Regions from separate parts of the Gottfriedia sp. NPDC058432 genome, predicted to be linked through region 3. Evidence: riboswitches for the same ligand, from Rfam matches in the RefSeq annotation. Region 3 holds a riboswitch; each other region holds the start of a gene.
What was found. Region 3 has a riboswitch for thiamine pyrophosphate ahead of thiC (phosphomethylpyrimidine synthase ThiC). Riboswitches for the same ligand answer to the same signal wherever they lie in the genome.

Region 1: another riboswitch for thiamine pyrophosphate. It lies ahead of thiT (energy-coupled thiamine transporter ThiT); the one in region 3 lies ahead of thiC (phosphomethylpyrimidine synthase ThiC).
Region 2: another riboswitch for thiamine pyrophosphate. It lies ahead of thiD (bifunctional hydroxymethylpyrimidine kinase/phosphomethylpyrimidine kinase); the one in region 3 lies ahead of thiC (phosphomethylpyrimidine synthase ThiC).

Annotation. Positions count from the first base shown of each region.
Region 1 is NZ_JBHXLC010000007.1:107,555-115,115, forward strand. Features, by position in the region: gene ACFWM3_RS09260 (ABC transporter ATP-binding protein) at 1-113, opposite strand, end outside; gene ACFWM3_RS09265 (ABC transporter ATP-binding protein) at 94-1,119, opposite strand; gene ACFWM3_RS09270 (Dps family protein) at 1,676-2,113, opposite strand; gene ACFWM3_RS09275 (hypothetical protein) at 2,465-2,620, opposite strand; gene ACFWM3_RS09280 (WxL domain-containing protein) at 3,167-5,248, shown strand; gene thiT (energy-coupled thiamine transporter ThiT) at 5,381-5,962, opposite strand; TPP riboswitch at 6,081-6,185, opposite strand; gene ACFWM3_RS09290 (low molecular weight protein-tyrosine-phosphatase) at 6,526-7,002, shown strand; gene ACFWM3_RS09295 (hypothetical protein) at 7,016-7,555, shown strand.
Region 2 is NZ_JBHXLC010000002.1:111,996-119,556, reverse strand. Features, by position in the region: gene ACFWM3_RS02815 (YiiX/YebB-like N1pC/P60 family cysteine hydrolase) at 1-2, opposite strand, end outside; gene thiE (thiamine phosphate synthase) at 196-834, opposite strand; gene thiM (hydroxyethylthiazole kinase) at 825-1,637, opposite strand; gene cytX (putative hydroxymethylpyrimidine transporter CytX) at 1,621-2,859, opposite strand; gene thiD (bifunctional hydroxymethylpyrimidine kinase/phosphomethylpyrimidine kinase) at 2,852-3,658, opposite strand; TPP riboswitch at 3,794-3,905, opposite strand; gene ACFWM3_RS02790 (FeoB-associated Cys-rich membrane protein) at 4,009-4,164, opposite strand; gene feoB (ferrous iron transport protein B) at 4,183-6,183, opposite strand; gene ACFWM3_RS02780 (FeoA family protein) at 6,177-6,407, opposite strand; gene ACFWM3_RS02775 (hypothetical protein) at 6,632-7,006, opposite strand; gene ACFWM3_RS02770 (FTR1 family iron permease) at 6,996-7,561, opposite strand, start outside.
Region 3 is NZ_JBHXLC010000011.1:22,220-29,780, forward strand. Features, by position in the region: gene thiC (phosphomethylpyrimidine synthase ThiC) at 97-1,875, opposite strand; TPP riboswitch at 2,012-2,126, opposite strand; TPP riboswitch at 2,364-2,473, shown strand; gene ACFWM3_RS12865 (thiamine phosphate synthase) at 2,562-3,176, shown strand; gene thiO (glycine oxidase ThiO) at 3,160-4,251, shown strand; gene thiS (sulfur carrier protein ThiS) at 4,278-4,481, shown strand; gene ACFWM3_RS12880 (thiazole synthase) at 4,484-5,251, shown strand; gene ACFWM3_RS12885 (ThiF family adenylyltransferase) at 5,248-6,255, shown strand; gene ACFWM3_RS12890 (Zn-dependent alcohol dehydrogenase) at 6,330-7,496, opposite strand; gene ACFWM3_RS12895 (aldehyde dehydrogenase family protein) at 7,517-7,561, opposite strand, start outside.

The DNA of each region.
Region 1 (7,561 bases), on a different contig from region 3:
TTAAGTTCAAATGAAATTCCATCAACAGCTCGAACATGATCTACAACTGTTCGAAAAATACCACCACGAATAGGGTAGTGTACTTTTAAGTTATCAACCTTTAATAGAGACATTTACGATCGGTGCTCCTTTCTCGTTCTTGAAATGGAAATGCTTATAACAAGAACAACGTACATAATGATTTGGTTTAACTTCGTGCAAGATAGGTTGATTTTCATGAGCATAATTTTGAATCCAAGGAATACGGTGGCTGAATCGGCAGCCTGTTCTAGGTAGTTTGTCTAAAGGTGGAACTGTACCTTCAATAATATGAAGTCTTTGATTTTTTGAATGAGTAGTAGGAATAGAGTTTAATAGTGAGCGTGTATATGGGTGTAATGGATTATTTAGTATTTCTTCTACTGAACCAGTCTCTATAATTTGTCCAGCATACATAACAGCAACACGGTCTGCTACTTCTGCAACAACACTTAAGTCATGCGTAATTAAAATGATGCCTAATTTCGTTTTCTTTTGAATTTCTTTTAGTAAATCTAGTATCTGGGCTTGAATCGTTACATCTAAGGCAGTAGTTGGCTCGTCTGCAATAATGAACGAAGGGTTACATGCAATAGCAATTGAAATCATAGCACGTTGTCTCATACCACCAGATAATTCATGCGGGTACTGTTTATAAGTAACCTCTGGCTTCGGGATTCCAACTTGATCTAGTAGCTCTAATGCACGATCCTTTTTTTGTGAGCGTGAAAGATCAGTATGGAAATCTAGATTTTCTTCAATTTGTTTACCAATCGTCATTAACGGGTTTAGAGCAGTAAGAGGTTCTTGGAAAATCATTCCGATTTCCTTTCCTCGAATTTTATTCAATTTACTATCATTAAGCGTTAGTAAATTTGTGCCCTTGTAAGAGATCGATCCATTCATTTTTGTACGATTATTTGAATGTAGTCCTAGGATTGATAGGGCTAGTGCACTTTTACCGCAGCCTGATTCACCCACAATTGCAAGAACTTCATTTTCATGGACAGTAAGTGATACATCATCCACAGCAGGATAGTATTGGTTGTTTATACGAAACGATGTCGTTAAATGTTCGATTTCCAAAAGAGGTTTTGACATTTCGTGTCTCCTTTCGAGATTTCATGAGCTAAATTGTTGGTTTATTTAGAATTTTCATAAGTATAATATTATTACGCGAATGTTTCAATATGAAAACATTTTATGTAATATATAGTCCTTTTTGACTATAATTCATTCGAAATTCGGATTAACTAGTAAATTCATAGGGAAAAAATGTCACAGTGATTCGATGGAAAGGTTGATAGACTATATAAAATAAGGGAGAGTAAGGGAAATACAAAATGAAAACGTTTACAAAACAATTGTTAGAATAGATAAATAGTAGTGTTTGAAAACAATGGTGAAAAATAGAGGTTTTTGTCGGAAAATGCATTAATATAGGGAAAAAAATATATTCGGTGTGCAATTTGTAGTTTGATATTCCTAGTTCATATTACCTGTTTTTACACTGGAAAATAAGAATTACATTAAAAAATATTAATCTACTACATCTCATTTAGGCTTTAAATTAGAAAAAAAAGCAGTATAAAGATAAAAGGATGAATAAACCATTTTATTTTATACTGCTTTTCTTAATTTAATCTTAAGTTTTAACTTAATTTAAGTAGGCCGTTAACATCCAAACATGCTTTGCAAGCTGTTCACGAATGGCTAATAATAAATCATGAGTAACTGAATCATTTTCAGACTCTGCAATTTCCATGCCATCTTTTAATTCTTCAATTAAATAGTTATAGTCCTTAGTAATGTCCTGAACCATTTCATCAGAAGTAATATTCTTATTGGCTTCTTTAAGGCTTGAAGTATCAAGATACTCTCTCATTGTAGCTAGTGGTTTTCCACCAATTATTAACACTCGCTCTGCTAGTTCATCAATATGTAAACTTGCCTCGTTGTAAAATTCCTCAAATTTAGTGTGTAGAGTGAAAAAATTTGGACCTTTTACATACCAATGATAGTTATGTAACTTTACAAATAGAATATTCCAGTCTGCTATTTGCTTATTTAGCACATCAACAGTCGTTTTTGAGATGGATGATGTATCCATTAAAATCCCTCCTCTAAATGATGTAAAAGATTAAAAAACCATATAACCCATCTTAACTGATATTGAGTAAGAATAGTCATGGTAATATTTGATAGCTAAGACAACAATTAGTAAAATTAACGTTAAATTGTAAATAGCATTATATTGAAATAAAAAAACCTCATCCTATTGGAGGGGTGGATGGAGATAGGATTTTTGGTTACATAAGAAAAGATCATGAGTAATTAAAAAACATATAGACGAAAATACTTACTCAAAACAGGCTTATATTTAAGGAAAAACAAAAAAGAGGATGCCCCAAAAAGTTTATACTTTTGGGACATCCTCTTATTTTAGCTATGAATGTACGCTCTCTTCAGGAAGGGCGGGCTTAGGTTCAATTCTAAGTGCATCATCCTCATTTAAAGCTTTCTTCAATAATAAGAATAATGACCCAATCATACCAAGAAGAATAATGACAAAAAAGAAAAAGATGATTACATCATAGACCAATGTTAAAACCCCCTTCAAAACTTTTCTATATTCATATATATGATTGAAGAAAAGGACAGATAACCAAAATTCACAAAGTGTTCAAAATTTAAATGCATATTTAAAATGTGGATAAAATATTTTTACTATTTGGTTGGATCGGTTTAACTAAAAGCAAGTGACATCTTCATTTGTAGCAGTTATACCTAAAAAATTAAGAAGAATTACCAAAACAAAAAACAAGTTAAAACTCAACGCTATTACCGTTGACAAAGGTAAAAAATGTCGTTGAACGATCGATTATAATCATGTTACATTTTTCACATATTTAACTATGAGTTCAACAAGAATCAAAGTTTTGAAATAAAAGGCAACTAGTGTTTACATTAAGGACGTCAGCGGAGGAATTTAAGAATTCAGATTGGGAAAAAGATCAAAAAATTTGGTACTTCATTGGCGGTATTTAATTCCTATTACTCGTCATACTTATGTTTAATTTTAAGTAGACGTTTCATGAAAATAGAAAAAGAGTGAAAAAAATTATTATTTTGGAAATGGAGAAACATAATGGTAAAAAAAAGAAAACGATTTTTTAAAGCGATTGTTTTAGCATCCATTTTTGTCATCATGACGAGTGGGATGCAACCGAGACTACTTGGATTAAAGGGACTACTTAAACCAACTATTACAGAAGCGGCAACATTTCCAAACTTGGTCCAAAACCCTACATTTAATTTTGATCGTCAAACAACTACTTTTCCAAATTGGTCATTTGTGGCGTATTTAAATAAAAGCCAAATTCAAGGTCCTTATAGCTCCAATTTAGAGGATCAAGGTGACGGCTGGTATAAGGTTTTTGGTGAAGTCAACCCAAAAAGTTATGTTAAACCTGTTCCAGGGGGTGGGATTTTATTAAAAGTATTAAACACTGTAGATTCCCAAGAGTATATGGTTATGAGGCAATCGATTAACACAATTCCAGGACAAACTTATATCTTAAAGTTTCCTTTTAAACTTATTGAACATACGAATACCCATCCTAGGTATACTTGGTTTGTAACTGACACAGCAAGTGGTACCTCTATAACGACAGATAGAGAATGGAGAGACTACACAGGTCCTCAAAATGTAACGACTACTTTCACTGCAATCGGAACTAAAGTAAATTTTAGCATTGCTTTTGAAGACGGTATAAAAGATGCTCTTGATGGTAGTGGATTTCAAATCTTTCAGGTTGATCATGTTTCTGTTACAGTACTAGATACTAAGGCACCAAAAATAACGGATGCTACTATTACCATACCAGAAGGCTACACAGGTGGTGCATCATGGACCAATAAAAACACGACAATTCACTTTACAGCAACTGATGATCATGGGGTCGATCCAGCATCGTACGAAGTTTCAACAGATAATGGTGACACTTGGAGTAAAGCTGGTTTAAGTAATGCTACCTCAACAGGCGTTGATTATACTGTTTCAACCCAAGGTACGACAAATATTCTAATTAGAGCAAAAGATGATTCTGGAAACCAAAGTAATCCACTAACTGATCCAGGAGCTAAATTTTCAGTAAGGATTGATAAAGAAGCACCTATTACCAACTATGCTGACGGACAATTATATAATAAAAAAACAGCAACAAACATTACATTCAGTGATGCACTAAGTGGTATTGATACAGCTAAATTAAATGGGACAACCATTTCTTCTGGCACAATAAATCCAGCTGATGGTGAATACACATTAGTCATCACTGATAAAGCAAGTAATCAAACAATTCTACACTTTACAGTAGACAAAACTATTTTACCGCCAGTTGTAAATCCGATTACAGATATCAGTACAAGTATAACGGGAACAACAGAGGCGAATAGTACTGTGAAAATAACGTTACCTGACCAATCATTTTTAACGACAAAGGCAGGAGCGGATGGTTCATTCTCCGTACACGTACCACAGTGGGCATTGTATGCTGGGGATGTAGTACGTGCAACTGCAACAGATGTCGCAGGTAATACGAGTACAGATACAAATGTAACAGTAACGGCAGAAACGAAAAATCCAGTCGATCCAACAAACCCAACAAGTCCAGTTGAGCCAGTTAACCCAACTGATCCAGAGAATCCTCATGAACCAGGAACAAAGAGTTCATTAAGTATTGACTATGTGTCAAATTTCAATTTTGGTGTGCAGGAAACTTCAGGTAAAAATGAAGTTTATACTGCTCAATTAGATGAAGTAAAACAAACTTCAGATGGTTCAATCATTAAAGTACCAAATTTTATTCAAGTAACAGACCATCGTAGAACAAAAACTGGATGGAAACTAACAGTACAGCAAAATGAACAATTCAAGAGTGGTAATAATGAATTAACAGGTGCGGTTTTAAAATTAAATAATCCTTTTTTAAACTCATCCACTGAAGCTCAGTATAAACCAGTAGCTAATACATTGACATTGGTTCCCGGTGGCGGTGCCCAGAATCTAGCTTACGCAGATGAAGGGAAGGGACTTGGAACATGGACAATTGCATATGGACAGAATTCATCTAGCATAACCCTTTTTGTGCCTGGTGCAGCTTATAAAGAAGTAGGTGCCAAATATAAAACAACATTAACATGGACATTAGTAGATGCACCACTATAAAATTAAGAAACTTCCTATATAGATGTTAAAATGAAAGTAAATACCCCATCGAGTAAGTAAAAAATGACTACTCGGTGGGGTATCTTGTACTTACTTATTTGTACGCTTTGGAACTTTAGACTGGCTAAAAACTTATGCTGCTTGATTTCGATTCTTTTTAACATGTACAAGTACTGGTGCAGAAGAAAGTAAAATGATTAATAGAACTGCACTAATAATAAAAGAAGGAACCATGTACCAAGCATTATATACTAATGAATAAAGTGATACTGGTGTTCCTTTTGGAGCGTATGAACCGTAAAATACGATTCCAGCAATAAAATGGGAGATGAAACGAGCTAGTGAGCCGATAAAAGTTCCTAAAATTATATAGGCTGCTGCACTTTTTTTATTGCCATTTGCTAAACTAATTTTTATTTGTTGATATACAAGTCCAGCTAATCCGAGACTTGTAAATGCTAGAATATAGTCTAAAAATACTTGGATTGGATGAACAAAATATAGCTTTGTAACGATTTGTAATGCTGCTAATAATAGACCAGTAATTAAACCTTGCTTTAATCCCCAACGAAAAGCAATTAGAAAAACTGGAATCATTGATAATGATACAGAACCACCTTGAGGAGCAGTAAACAATGGTAAGAAATCAAAAACGATTGCTAGAGCTGCACACATCGCTATTTCTGTCATTAATTGAATCTTTGATGTCTTCATATATATATTTCCCCCTTTATCTCATGGACAACTTATGTAGTGAAACACTTTGTAAGGAGATATCAGTAGGAATAAATAAAAAAAGCAATACTGGGTAGCATGATGATCCCGGCGTTGCTTTTTCATCGTGCCACATCCCTACGTTAGTCCTAACTAACAGGTTCAGAGGGTAAGAATAGTTAATCTATTCACTCTCAGCCAAATGGCTCCCCTTGTGGTTTAGCTTACATTTAGTTGTCTTTACTAAATATAGTCAAGGTCATTTAAAAATACAATTAATTTATCCGTAAAAATTAAAAAAATTTTGCCTATTGTTAATGGTACTCACGTAGAACACTAATAAAGTTAACTATTTAGTTAGTAATTAAAATTATTTTTAAAAAATGAGTGTAATCATAGCTATTATGTAAAAAATAAGCATTATAACCATTATCTTATTTATCCTTGCCATAAATTATTCACAATGGCTTGCTTTTCATTTTAAAATTTACCGTGTAGAATGAATACGAAAGAACAGCTAAATTTTGGCAGAAAGTGTAAATAATTTGAAGGAGACATTTTAGATGATTCAAGTATTATTTGTCTGTTTAGGTAACATTTGTCGATCGCCAATGGCTGAGGCTGTTTTTCGTCATTTAGTGACAGAAAAAGGGTTAGATAAACAATTTATGATAGACTCAGCTGGTACTGGAGATTGGCATTTAGGTCACCCTCCACATAAGGGAACACAAGGTTTATTGAGTGAAAAAGGTATAACTTGCGAAGGTATGAAAGCTCGAAAAGTGACAGAAAATGACTTTAAATATTTTAGTTATATTGTTGCTATGGATGCACAGAATAAAGAGGATTTAATGAATTTAGCAAGAAATAATTGTATAGGAGAGATTTCACTACTTTCAGATTATGTTCCAGCATCAATGTGGAAGGAAGTGCCTGATCCATATTATACGGGTAATTTTAATGAAGTATATGACATCCTTACAGAAGGATGCTCTCATTTACTTCAGCATATTTTAAAGCAACACCAATTAACAGTTTAGAGGAGGATGTAGAATGTCAAAACGTAACAAAGCTTTACGCAATATTCTAGTCGGAGTCGCAATTGGTGCAGGAGTTACTCTACTTAACAAGGAAAATCGTGAGAAGATCTCACGTAAAGGAAGAAGTGTAACGAACAAATTAAATCAAATTAAAGATGATCCAGAAATCGTAAAAGGTGCTGTTCGAAATCAATTGAGAGTAGTACAAAGCTCAGTTGAGAAATTAGAAGGCAATGTACAGCTTGTAAAAGATAAATGGATCGAAATTAAAGATTCTACATTAAATAAGTTTGATAAAGGCTCTTCTAAAGTATCAGAAAAAGCAGTTGAAGCTGTAGAAGCGAAAATTGAAGATTCAATTGATCTAGAAGAAGGTAAATCGCAAATTTCAGCGACTTCACTAGAAGTAAATCATGAAAATGAATCTTCTGAAACTGACGAGCAGTTAGAAGCAACTCTTGAAGGTATTGAAGATATAACTGATGAAAATGCAGATGAAGTACAAGAGAAAGTAGAATCAATTTTATTGGCAGGTAATACATCTAAAGAATAACAATTG
Region 2 (7,561 bases), on a different contig from region 3:
ATTACTAATCTCCCTTTCTACTGATTTACTCATTGAGGAAGATTTTACCTGAAAACATCGTTACAAGGCTGGGATATAATTGAATAATTTGTGAATTTTTTCACATTTTAATATATCTCCCCATAATACATACTTTTATATAAAAAAGGGCACCTATCCATCAAATAACGATGTAATAGATACCCAGATACAAATTTATTTTTTATTAACCAACATACTCAAATGCTCAGCAGCCGATTTAATATCTTCTTTTCCTAAAATCGCAGAAACAATTGCAACACCATCAATATCTGTTTCCATTAATTCAGAAACGTTTTTTTCATTAATTCCACCGATGCCTACGATTGGAATTTTTACTGCCTCACGTATTCTTCGTAACTCATCTCGTGCTAAATATTTTGCATCTAGTTTTGTACTCGTCGGATACACTGAACCAATACCAACATAATCCGCACCTTGTTCCTGTGCAATCATTGCTTCTTCTAATGTTGATGCAGATACACCAATAATCATATCTTCCCCAACAATCTGTCTAGCTACAGTTAAAGGTAAATCTTCTTGACCGATATGCAAGCCATCAGCCTGTATCGCCAATGCGATATCTAAACGGTCATTAATAATCAATGGAACATTATATTTTGAAGTTACTTCTTTTACTTGCAAAGCAACTTTGTAAAAGTCTAGACTACTACAATTCTTTTCTCTTATTTGTACAATCGTTGTTCCACCTTTAATTGCTTCTTCAACAGATTGAACTAAATCTCTTGATCCTAATACATCTCGATCCGTTACTAAATAAAGCTTATAATCTATTTTACTTTTTGTTATAGCCATTCGATTTTTCCTCCCGTTAGAAGTGTATCAACAGAAGCTTTAGATACTTCATCAAATAAGTTTATTTTAAATGTACCGATTCCTTGCCCTTCAGTTAGGCGAGCCTTAGCAAGCTCTCCACATAGTCCCATCGTAGTAATACCGGAAACAGCTGCAAGGAAATAATCAGTCGTTGCACCAGCATAAGTTCCAATTAGTGATGTACTCATACATCCAGTTCCAGTTACATCAGCTAGCATTTTATCTCCATTTGAAATGGTACATACTCGGTCCTGTTCTGCAATTATATCTACTGCACCTGTAATTGCAACTACTGAGCCTAATTTCGCTGATAGAGATTTCGCAATTTCAACGCCGTCTTCTTCACCAGCTACAGAATCCACACCTTTAATTTGAACATTTAAGCCAGCAATCATTTTAATTTCTGACATATTTCCACGAACTACTGCAAAACGTACTTCTTTCAATAATTTAGCAGTCGTTTCTGTACGTAAAGTAGTTGCTCCTACACCAACAGGATCTAATATAACTGGTACGCCTAATTGATTAGCTTTTTTACCAGCTTTAATCATTGATTGGATTGTTCTTTCATTTAATGTTCCAATATTAATAACAAGAGCTGATGCAAAAGATACCATTTCTTCTACTTCGGCTAAATCATCTGCCATAACTGGTGATCCACCTAGAGCTAACACCATATTTGCACAATCATTTACAGTTACATAATTTGTAATGTGATGAACTAAAGGCTTTTTCTCTTTCACGCTTTCAAGAATTTGACTCATTTCATTCATAGTTAACATTTTTTTCTCCCCCGATTTGCTTTGGAACAAGCTTATTAATAACAAACTGAACAACTATATAAATGACACAAATTAAAATCATACTTGGTACAGTAGCCCCAAGGAAGAAATCTAATTGTACAAACTTACGATAAATAAAAACTCCTAAAATCCATGTAATAACCGCAATCCAATCAATTTTCAACGATTTACTTATACTTGTTCTTTTTAGGATAAAATAGTCCGTTAATAAAATTGCATATAGCGGCGCAAAAAATGAACCAATTGTATATAAAAATCCTTCATACTTTTCAATTGGGAAAATAACGGCTAATAATGTTCCTATAGCTGTAACGATAAGGGCTATATGTTTTCCATTTAGTTTTGGAAAAATGGTTGTAACTGATATTCCGGCAGAATAAGCATCCATGAATGTTGTTGTAACAGTCGCTAGGACAACGATACCAACTGCAAATAATCCTAGATTTGCACTCATTAAAACAGCAACCGGGTCTACTTCATTAAATGCCAGTGCTGCGCCTAGCCCAATAATATACATCCAAGAGCTTCCAAACATATAACCTATAAAACTACCAATTGCTCCATCCTTTGTTGTCTTTGCAAATCGAGTATAATCACTAATTAATGGAATCCACGATAGTGGCATTATGACCGATAATTCAACTGCTTCTCCAAAAGATAATCCAGTAGTGCTTGGTTGAGTTAAGATTTTATCACTTTTAAAAATAACAAAACACAGTACAATTGTTAGAACAAATAATAAACAAACGGCTAAACTATTAAGTTTTTTTGAAGCATTTTGTCCAAAGTACAACCAGATCGCGATTAATACTCCAATTACTAAACACCAAACCCATAAGTGATCGAATTTATAATCTTTTATTGTAACTAAATTGATAGAGCGAGCCCCTGTTAAAATCATAATTGCCGTCCAGCCTAGTAACTGTAAAACATTTAAAATCGAAAACAAATAGCTACCGTAACTACCAAATGAAATTTTTGTAGATTCCATTGCTGACAATCTTTGCTGAGAACCAATGACTCCACCTAAAATGAGCAATAGTGTACCAAGTAAATGCCCTACTAAAATGGCTGTTAAACCTTTCTTAAAACCTAGTGGTGCTACTAGGGCACCAGTCATAATTTCCGCTACAGAAACTGCCGCACCAAACCAAAGTGTTGTAAAGTTCCACTTCGTCATTTTTGCATTTTGCTTAGACATGTTGAACGCCTGCCTTTTCATACAATGAGTAGAAATGATGGACAGGACCTACTCCTTTTCCAATTGAAAAGGAATGTTTGATTGCTAATGTTATATAGTTTTTCGCCTCTCTAATTGCCTCATTTAATTCAAGTTCATTTGCTAAATTAGATGTAATCGCTGATGATAAAGTGCAACCTGTACCGTGGGTATTAATTGTATTAATCCTAACGCTGTTAAAGCTTGTAAACTCCTCACCATTAAAACAAATATCGGTCGCTTCACCTTCTAGATGACCACCCTTTACAAGGACGTTCTTTGCACCTAATGAGTGAATTTGAATAGCAGCTTCTTTCATCTCTTCAATCGTTGTAATTTTTCTTCCAGTAATCACTTCTGCTTCAGGAAGATTTGGCGTAATAACAGTTGCTAAAGGAATGAGTTCTTGAATTAAAGCTTCCTTTGCATCTGGACTTAATAAGTCAAATCCACTTTTTGAAACCATAACTGGATCAACTACGATTTGCTTTGGTTTATATTGCTTAAGTTTCTCAGCAATTACTTTAATCGTCTCTATTTGAGATACCATTCCAATTTTTACAGCATCTACTTCAATATCAGTAAAAATTGCATCTAACTGACTTGCAATAATCTCTGGTGTCATATCTTGTACAGCGAACACTCCTTGCGTATTTTGAGCTGTTACAGCTGTAATTACACTCATTCCAAAAACATGATGAGCTGAAAATGTCTTTAAATCCGCTTGAATACCTGCACCACCACTTGAATCAGAGCCGGCTATCGTTAATACTTTTTTCAATTTTCTTCCCCCTATTTCATGAATAGAACTCTTTGATCTTACAGATAGAAGATGAAACTTGATTTTAAATACAAAAAAGCACAAATCCCATAAGGACTTGTGCTCGAACAAATCAATGTTATGAATACAAAAAATGTATTCTACCGTTCACTTTCCTACGCTGGCATTATCCAGATCAGGTTAAAGGGTCAAAGACTACCTGTGTCTTAATCTCAGCCGACCATTTACGGCACCCCTAGTACTATTCAATTATTTACTTTAATTACTTTATCATCTTAATTAATCCTCTAAATTTATTCAAGTATTTAGACTGATTCCTTTAAATTTTGTCTTTAAAGAAAATCATATTGCTATTTTGAATAATTAACTGTATCACAATTTGAACTACAAGTTTTTGCGATCGAGCAAGAGCCACATTTACCTTTTTTCGTTTTCTTTATATATCGTAAAAGTGTCCACCCTGCATATCCAAAAATAAGAGCTCCTATTATAATATTGACAATCATAAGGAGATACCCCTTTCTCTAGTAGCCTAAGAGACTTCCAACTTGATAGATAATTAATGCTAATATATATGCAATAACTAATGCATATCCAACTGAGAAATATGTCCATTTAGCTGAACCTGTCTCTTTACGAATTGTCGCAACTGTTGCTAGACATGGTACATACAATAAGACAAAAACCATAAAGCTAAATGCGGAAAGTGCAGAAAACTGTGTTGACAGTATTCCTTGTAAAGAATGTGCATTTGGCACGTGATAGATAATATTCATAGCAGATACGACAACCTCTTTAGCTAAAAATCCTGTTAGTAAAGAAGCACCTGCTTGCCATGTACCGAATCCTAAAGGAGAAAGTATTGGTGTAAGTATACCCCCAATCATTGCTAAAAAGCTATCATCCATCGAAACACCGAAACCACTTGGGCCCATATAAGATAATAACCATATAGCTACAGAACCACCAAAAATAAACGTACCAGCTTTTCGAATAAAGCCTTTCCCTTTGTCCCATGTGCTTCTAAATAAAGCTTTACCTTGTGGCATACGGTATGGTGGAAGTTCTACGACAAATAATGAAAACTCACCCTTTAATATAGTAGATGAAAAAACCTTAGCTAAAATTAATGCAACTACGATTCCAAGTATATACAGTGAAAAAACAACTATTGCTTGATTTTTCGCAAAAAATGCTCCAACGAATAGTGCGTATACTGGTAATCGCGCCGAACAAGACATTAATGGTGTTAACAAAATCGTGAGTAGTCTCTCTCTAGGCTGTTCTATTGTTCTAGCGGCCATAACCCCAGGTACATTACAACCAAATCCTATAATCATTGGAATAAATGCCTTTCCGGTTAAACCAACCATCTCCATCGAACGATCCATTACTAAAGCTGCGCGAGACATATATCCAAAATCTTCAAGGAATGATATTAGTAAAAACAAAATAAAAATTTGTGGAACAAAGACTAAAACTCCACCAACACCGGCAACAATTCCATCAAGAATAACTGCTTTGATAAAATCAGATGCATGAATTGCATTTAAGCCGTTAGTAAGCCAGTCTGTTACAGGTCCTGATAAAAAACCATCTAATGCGTCGGATAAGGGTAACCCTAACCAATCGAAAGTAAGCTTAAACATTAAAAACATTGTTACTAAGAAAATAGGAATACCCAAAATTGGGTGTGTCACAAATCGATCAATGCGATCAGTTAATGTAACTGCTTCATTCGATTCTTTCTCTACCGAACTACCAATTAAATTTGAAATCATTTCTTTTCTTACAGAATAAATCCATTTTGAAGGTGCTACACCTTGTTCACTGTTTAATTGTTCCGCTGTTATTTTAATTACTTGGTCAATTTTACTAAAATCGTAGGATGAAGCTATAAATTCGATTACCTCTTTATTCCCCTCTAAGATTTGTATTGCAGTCCATCTTTTAGGAATAGATAAAGTTGTAGGTAATAATGTCATAATATTTTTAATACCATCTTCAACAATTTTTCCATAATCAATTTCAAACTCAACTTCAGATTGAGGAATTGTCGCTAATACTTCATTTACTTCGTCTGTTCCCTTACCCGATCTAGCATCAATTGGAATAACTGGTACTTTTAATATCTTTGAGATACTAGAAGGATCAATTGAAATTCCTCTCCTTTTAGCAACATCAACCATATTTAGACCAATAATCATTGATTTATTAAACTCTAGAAGTTGAAGAGTGAGCATTAAATTTCTCTCTAGTTGAGCAGCGTCAACAATATTAATCATCCCATCAAATGTTTCATTTACAAAAAAATGTGAAACAACGGCCTCATCTTTTGAAAGAGGGCTCAGAGAATAGATACCTGGTAAATCAATTAGATTTCCAAGTTTATTTTTTATAGTCCCTACCTTTTTTTCAACGGTAACCCCACTCCAATTTCCTACATATTGGTATGTACCTGTTAAATTATTAAATAGAGAAGTTTTTCCTGTATTTGGATTTCCAATAAGCGCTATATTTAACATATTTTTTCTACCTTTATCCCAGATGCATCATGAAATCGAATGCCAAGTGATTGTCCGCAATTTTCAATCATACAAGGCCCTTTGAACGGCATTGTACATTGTAGGCAGACCATAGCCCCTTCACTTATCCCTAGATCTAAAAGACGTCTCTTCACTGCCTCACCTAGTGATGACAAGTCCGTTATTTTTGCTTTTTCGCCTTTTTTTAATTCTGAAAGTAACATAAGTGATTCCCCCGGATCGAAACTTATTATATATAAACAATTAATAATGATAATCCTTATCAATATCTTTATCTTAAATTAAGTCAAGTTAATTGTCTACCTGATTTTATGAAAAGGTTTACCTAAGAAAAAATTCCCAAAATCGAGCAAAAAAAGCAAGAAAAAACCCACAAAGAAAATTCGATGTAGGCTTTTTTAGAAAACAATGAGTAATTATATCTTTATTATTTTAGATCTTTAACTTCTTTTAATACACTTTCCAACTCGTCACCAGCCTGGTTAAGTGTATCTGCATTCAATGGAGATACCTTTACTCCTGCTTCAATAATATGAAGTGGCGTTTCAACTTTTTCATAAAGTGATTTGTCTTTATCTTTTACTGAGTCTTCGAATTTTTCCCATGATTTTTCAAGCGCTTCTCCGCTATCTTTTGCCTTTGCTTCATCATTATTCGAAATTTGTGTTTTTAATTCTGAAATCGTTTTGATCATATCATCAGAACCAGTTTTAATTGCATCGTCTGTTTTCGTTCCACATGCAGATAAAGTTAAAGATAGTCCTAAAGCCATTGCTGCGACTAGTTTTTTATTAGATAACATTTTTCGTTCCCCCCGAATTTTTACTACTTTTTTTATTGTTTTTATTTGAGAATCTATTATATATAACAGTAATACAAGCTAATAGCAACAAAATCATCTGGGGTACAAAGCTCTCCCAAGTTGAATAAATCGCAAAGAAATCTATTGTAGGAATAGGAGCCTGAGTCGCTGGAAGTAATCCAGAAAGCTGTAAACCATGAATACCCATTCCCGCAAATTTAAAGCATAAATAGAACATTAATATACTTGAGACAAGGAAAAACGGTCTCATTGGAATTTTCAGGCCAACCTTTAAGATTAAGTAGCTTAGTATTGCTAAAATTGCGAATCCTAACCCAATCCCAATTAATAAAGACGACAGTTTAATTGATGATGCCATTCCAATAAAGAATAATACAGTTTCAGTTCCCTCACGGAAAACTGCTAAAAACGCAAGAATTGATAAAGATAATAGACTACCTGTATTTAATGCTTTATCACTCTTAGTTTTAATATATTGTTGCCATTGCTTCGTATTAGATTTGCTATGTAACCAGTAACTCATATATAAGAGCA
Region 3 (7,561 bases):
CGTTTTCAGTTCTATTTTTAAGTGTTGCATATATTCTTCCAATTGTTTTATCTCGTTTATGATTTCTTCTACCCTATTCATATAAGGCTCACACCCTTATTGATAGATTTCCCCGCCTTGTTTTCTAAATTCAAGTGCTTTTTCTTTCATTCCTTCTTCAATGATTGAACCATTCTGAAGTTCTTCTTGTTTTACTATATCTCGAATATCTTGTGAAATTCTCATACTACAGAATTTTGGACCACACATTGAACAAAAATGCGCTGTTTTAGCTCCTTCGGCAGGTAATGTTTCATCATGATATTCAATTGCTCTTTCAGGATCAAGAGAAAGATTAAATTGATCACGCCATCTAAATTCAAATCTAGCTTTTGAAAGTGCATCATCTCTTTTTTGTGCACCAGGGTGTCCTTTTGCTAAGTCAGCTGCATGCGCCGCTATTTTGTATGTAATAACTCCTACTCTTACGTCTTCTTTATTTGGAAGACCTAAATGCTCTTTCGGAGTTACATAACAAAGCATTGCAGTACCAAACCAACCAATCATTGCTGCACCGATTGCTGATGTAATATGATCGTATCCAGGTGCAATATCAGTCGTTAGCGGTCCTAAAGTATAAAATGGCGCTTCCTGACAAATTTCTAATTGTTTATCCATATTCTCTTTAATTAAGTGCATTGGTACATGTCCCGGTCCTTCAATCATAACTTGAACATCGTGCTTCCATGCAATTTTCGTTAACTCACCAAGTGTTTCTAACTCAGAAAATTGTGCTTCGTCATTTGCATCGGCAATTGAGCCTGGTCTCAGTCCATCTCCTAAAGAGAATGTTACGTCATAACGCTTCATAATTTCACAAATTTCTTCAAAATGAGTATACAAAAAATTCTCTTTATGATGAGCTAAACACCATTGAGCCAAAATAGACCCTCCACGAGATACAATTCCTGTCACTCGTTTTGCCGTTAATGGAATATAGCGTAATAATACACCCGCGTGAATTGTAAAATAGTCTACACCTTGTTCCGCTTGCTCGATTAGTGTATCTCTAAACACTTCCCAGCTTAAATCTTCAGCGATTCCATTAACTTTTTCAAGCGCTTGATAAATCGGAACTGTCCCTACTGGTACTGGAGAGTTTCGGATAATCCATTCACGTGTTGTATGAATATTCTTACCAGTAGAAAGATCCATCATCGTATCCGCACCCCAGCGAGTAGCCCATGTCATTTTTTCTACTTCTTCTTCGATTGAAGACGTAACCGCTGAATTACCTATATTGGCATTAATTTTCACATGAAAATTACGACCGATGATCATTGGCTCACTTTCAGGGTGATTAATATTCGATGGAATGACAGCTCTTCCCTTAGCAACTTCATCACGAACAAATTCAGCCGAAACATTTTCTCGAATCGCAATAAATTCCATTTCAGGTGTAATAATTCCTTTTCGAGCATAATGCATTTGAGTAATATTTCCATTCTCCTTTGCTCGTAACGGTTTTCTTTTTAACCCTTTAAATACTTCAACATTATGTTGATCTGACTCTTTTCTATATCCATTATCTTCAGGCTTTATTTCGCGCCCTTCATACTCTTCAACATCATTTCGTTCAATTACCCAATTTTGTCTAATCGCCTTAAGTCCATTTCGAATATCAACTGAGCTAGCTGAATCTGTGTAAGGTCCGCTAGTGTCGTATACTCTAACTGGAGCATTTTCTTCTTCTCCAAAAGTGCCAGTTGTTGGGCTTAATTGAATCTCACGCATTGGCACCTTAATGTCAGATCTAGATCCTTCAACATATACCTTCTTACTCCCTGAAAAACTAGACATGATGGAAAAATTCATTTCATTTACAGAATTGTTCATTTGATTTCATTCCCCTTTTTAATTAGTTTAAAAAGGACGAAATCCAATTCATTTAAAGCATGAAAAAAGCCGGAATCTTATTTTTAAGACCCGGCTAGGTGTTAGCAAAACTACATTAACAATTATGAAATCATTAATGAGAAATTTCTAACTTCCCCACGCTGGTATGAACCAGATCAGGTCCTGAGGGTTAAGAAACTTAATCGCGTTTCTCTCTCAGCCCAACTAATTGGACACCCCTAGTCAATCTATTAACTTGTTCAAAACTAAATATAAACCCACAAATTTAAAATGTAAATGTTTTTATTTCCCTAAATTTTTACAGAAATTCCAAATAAAAAATTTTTTTGGTTTTTTTATACTCCCGAAAATACTTGATTTTACTATACTTCAAGCCCAATTTCTGGTAATAAAATTGGACTAGTAAAAATAAATTTAGTATTGAATATTATTTTTTATATGCTATGCTAAGATTAATTTTCAAACATATTCATCACTAGGGGATCCCTTGATAAGGGCTGAGAATAAAGTAGTTACTTTTAAACCCTCAAAACCTGAACAGGCTAGTACCTGCGTAGGAAAGTGGCGCATTTTATACTTTTTTCGCGTGCAATGTAACCACTTTCTTTGTTTTAGGAAAGTGGTTTTTTTGTTGAAAAAATTTTGATAATGAAAGAGGCTGGGAAATGGAACTTATTGCAATTACAGATGATCAGCACTCAGTCGAAGTACTTGCTACAAAAATAATTCAAATAATCGATGCAGTCGACTATGTACATATTCGCGAAAAATCGAAAAAGGCAATCGAGCTAATATCACTCTTAAATCTACTAAAAATGAACAAAGTAGATATGAAAAAAATCGTTTTAAATGATCGTTTAGATATAGCTATTTTCTCTAACCTATCAAATATTCACTTACCAGGACATGGTCTTCCACTTGTTGATGTAAAAGAATATTTTCCTAATTTACGAGTAGGAAAATCAGTCCACACACTTACTGAAGCAATTCAGGCAGAAAATGATAAAGCTGACTATATTCTGTACGGTCATTGTTTTGAAACAGAGTGTAAAAATGGATTAACACCTAATGGGATTGAACTAATTCCAGAAATGAAAAAAACGTTAACTATACCAATCTATGCAGTCGGCGGTATATTACCTGAACATATCCAAGTTCTAAAAGAGAACGATATTGATGGTATAGCTGTAATGTCTGGCATTTTTTCTGCCCGAAATCCACTAGAAGCTGCTCTGCAATATTTTGAAAGGTGTAAATTCGCTTATGAACAAGAAATTTGATGTTGTAGTAATTGGTGGTGGAATAATAGGTTGTTCCATTGCTTATTATCTAGCGAAAGAAAACATTAATGTCGCAGTTCTTGAAGAACAGCAAGTTGGACAGAAAACAACTAAGGCAGCTGCAGGAATGCTTGGTGCCCATTCAGAGTGGGATCAGTCCGAGTCATTTTTTACTTTTGCTAGAAACAGTCAATTAACTTATTTTCAACTTCAAGAAGAATTAAAAGAGTTATGTGGAATCGATATTGAACTAAAAAAAGGTGGCATTTTCAAACTAGCTTATACCGATTTAGAAAAAAAACAATTAACTCCACTACTCACTCAAACTTCGGCACTTTGGTATAACCATGAGGAGTTAAAAAAACAGATACCTGGTGTCCATCCAAACATAATTGGAGCAGCTTATATTGAAGACGACGTGAATGTATTACCTGTTTCTGTCTGTAACGCGTTTTGCAAGAGTGCTCAAATTTTAGGTGCATCTATATTTGAATATACTCATGTATTTCAGATTCAAAAAAATGATTCACATTATTTAATTAAAACTACAAATGGCAATTTTGAAGCAAAAACTCTTGTAGTTGCAAGTGGTGTTTGGAGTAATTCATTGTTTGGGCAGCTTGGATTACATCATGAAATTATTCCCGTTAAAGGTGAATGCATCGCGGTCAGAAGTGAAAAGGTTGCATTAAAACATACTCTTTTCCATGAACAAAATTATATTGTTCCAAGGAATGACGGTCGCCTTGTCATCGGAGCTACGATGATCGATAACGAATGGAATGAGAACCCTAGCTTAAGGGGGATTGAGTCATTAATACAAAGCGCTAAAAAAATGCTTCCCGAAATTGAAGACATGAAAATTGATTCATTTTGGGCAGGATTACGACCGCGAACTCTCGACTATAATCCCTTTATTGGAATTCATCCCGAAGAAGATCAAATCTTATTTGCGACCGGCCATTTTCGAAATGGTATTTTGCTTGCACCAGCAACTGGAAAATTAATTCGAGATTTAATCCTTAAACGAAAAGTCGATCGTAACTGGATCGAAGCATTTAAAATCAATCGTTAATTTTTATGTTTTGGAGGTGTAAACACTTGGAAATAAGATTAAACGGAAAGAACATCAACATTTCCAGCAAAACCTGTACAATTCAGGATTTGCTTAATGAATATCAATTAGAAAACCGAATTGTTATTGTCGAGGTTAATAAAGAAATTATTTATAAAGAACAGTATTCATTAACTCATCTCTCTAACGGAGATTCTGTAGAATTAATACATTTTGTAGGTGGTGGCTAATCATGTTAAAAGTAGGAAATCATACATTTCATTCAAGATTATTATTAGGAACAGGAAAATACCCTTCATTTGAAGTCCAGAAAGAAGCTGTTGAAGTATCGAAAGCCGAGATCCTAACTTTTGCTGTTAGAAGAATGAATATTTTTGAGGAATCTCAACCAAATTTTCTAGAACAACTAGATTTAACAAAGTATAAATTATTGCCTAATACTGCTGGTGCAAAAACTGCCGAAGAGGCTGTTAGAATTGCAAGATTGGCAAAAGCATCTGGCTTATGCGATATGATCAAGGTAGAAGTAATTGGGTGTGATAAATCATTATTACCTGATCCAATCGAAACATTGAAAGCATCAGAAATGCTATTAAACGAAGGATTTGTTGTATTACCTTATACTTCCGATGATGTTGTGCTAGCAAGAAGACTAGAAGAACTTGGTGTACATGCGATTATGCCAGGTGCATCTCCTATCGGTTCCGGAAAAGGAATTATTAATCCACTTAATCTTAAATTTATCATTGAGCAATCGAATGTACCTGTTATAGTAGATGCCGGTATCGGGTCGCCAAAAGATGCAGCTTTTGCAATGGAGCTAGGTGCTGATGGAGTCCTTTTAAATACTGCGGTTTCTAATGCAAAAGATCCTGTAAAAATGGCAGTTGCGATGAAGCTTGCTATTGAAGCTGGAAGACTTGGTTATGAGGCAGGAAGAATTGATGAAAAAAATTATGGTGAAGCTAGTAGCCCAATCACAGGGTTGGTGAATTCTTGACAAACCGTTATGCAAAGCAAGAATTATTTTTAGGAAGAGATCGCCAATCAAACTTACAAAAAGCTAGTGCCATTATTATTGGTGTTGGTGCACTAGGCTCATCAATAGCAGAAATGCTTGTAAGAGCGGGCATTGGAAATATAACAATTGTTGATCGTGATTACGTTGAATGGAGTAATTTACAAAGGCAGTCTCTTTATACAGAAGAGGATGCTAGAAATAAACTACCTAAAGTAATTGCAGCTAAAAATCGACTTCAACAAATTAATAGTGAAGTTTCGATTACTAGTTTAATAAAAGATATTACTAGTCTTAATATTGAAGAGTTGATTAAAGGCCAAACAATCATTCTCGATGCAACAGATAATTTTGAAACTAGAATGGTTGTGAATGATGCAGCAATTAAGCATGGGATCCCCTTTATTTTTGGTGCGTGTGTTGGAAGCTATGGCCTCTCGTTTCCAATTATTCCAGGGAAAACTCCTTGTCTTAACTGTTTATTAAATCATATACCAACTTTAAATATGACTTGCGATACAGTAGGAGTAATCAGTCCAATTGTGCAAATGATTGCTGCCTACCAAGTAACCTATGCCCTGCAATATCTTACTAACCATGAACTTTCACCAATCTTACAATCGATTGATGTTTGGAAGTATGAAAAGTCAGATATAAACATCGAAAAATTAAAAAATAATAATTGTGCAACATGTGGCTCTATAAGAAGTTACCCATTTTTAAAAGATGATGACCATATGAAGTCATATGTTTTATGTGGAAGAGATGCAGTCCAATTAAGAGTATCATCTCCTAAAATTCCAACACTAACTAACCTTTCTGAAAGATTACAAGGGTTAGTAAATGATTTGATCGTAAATCCTTATTTATTATCATGTACTTATGAAGATCATCGCATTGTTTTATTTAAAGACGGTCGAGCAATTATTCACGGTACAAAAGAAGCATCTGTTGCTAAAGAACTCTATCGCAAAGTTTTAGGTTGAAATAGAAAAATACCCTTTCGAAGACTAATAATATAATAGTCTTTGAAAGGGTCAATTATAAACAATCTCATAAATTAATTAGACTCATTCCCCACTGAACCCGCTAATGTTAAGTTAGATTCTTCAACGATTGGAAATTCAATAACTGTTCTTCCAACATTAATACAGCAACTATCATGGAAGGAATCAAACGCTGAGTTAATATCGTCTAACTTAATTCGATCTAAAACCAGATCATCTAGATTAAATTTTCCATCTAAATACAGTTTAGAGATAATTGGGAAATCTCTAAAAGGTTGCGTATCACCGTAAAAGCTTCCTTTAAGAATCTTTCCAACACGGTGAAAACCACCAGCTGGTAAATTAAGCACTTTAGAAGGGTTAAAGGCACCAACAACTACTACTGTTCCACCCTTTCTTGTTCCTTTCCAAGCACTTTCAGCCGCATTTGTATTTCCTGTACAATCAATTGCATAGTTAACACCAAATCCACCTGTAAATTCTTTTAGTTTTTCTTCAGCATTTTCTTCAGCTACATTGACTGTATGTGTTGCTCCAAACTTTTTCGCGATTTCAAGATTAGATTCTTTTACATCACAAGCAATGATTTTAGATGCCCCTGCAATTTTCGCACCTTGAATGGCATTAACTCCTACTCCACCAATTCCGAAAACCGCTACGGATGAACCAGGCTTTACACCAGCAGCATTTACAGCTGCACCGTAACCAGTTGCAACTCCGCAACCAATTAATGACGCTTGTGCAAGTGGCATTTCATCAGGAATTTTTACACATGACATTTCAGGAACAACCGTATATTCAGCAAAAGTAGATAATAAAGAATTATGGTATACCTTTTCCCCATCACAACTTAATCTAGAAGTCCCATCAAGCAAAGTGCCATCAAACATAGGGCCAAAAGCTGATTCACATAAATGAACATCTCCAGTTATACAAAACTCACATGTTCCACAATATGGAACCCAACTTAAAGCTACCTTATCACCTGGTTTTACATTTTTTACATTGGGACCAACAGCTTCAACAATTCCTGCACCTTCATGTCCAAGAATAGTTGGGATCGGTGTTGTTTCATCATCTAATGCGTTTAGATCACTATGGCAAACACCAGTCGCTACTATTTTAACAAGTACTTCATTCGCTTTAGGTTCTGCTAGTTCAACTTCTTTTATAATAAGTGGTTCACCATGTCCGGTCATTACTGCTGCTTTCATTTTCATCTTTTTTTCACCCTTCTATTTTAGTAAGCAAACCAAATTGCTTTTGTTTTTGTGTAAGATTGTAA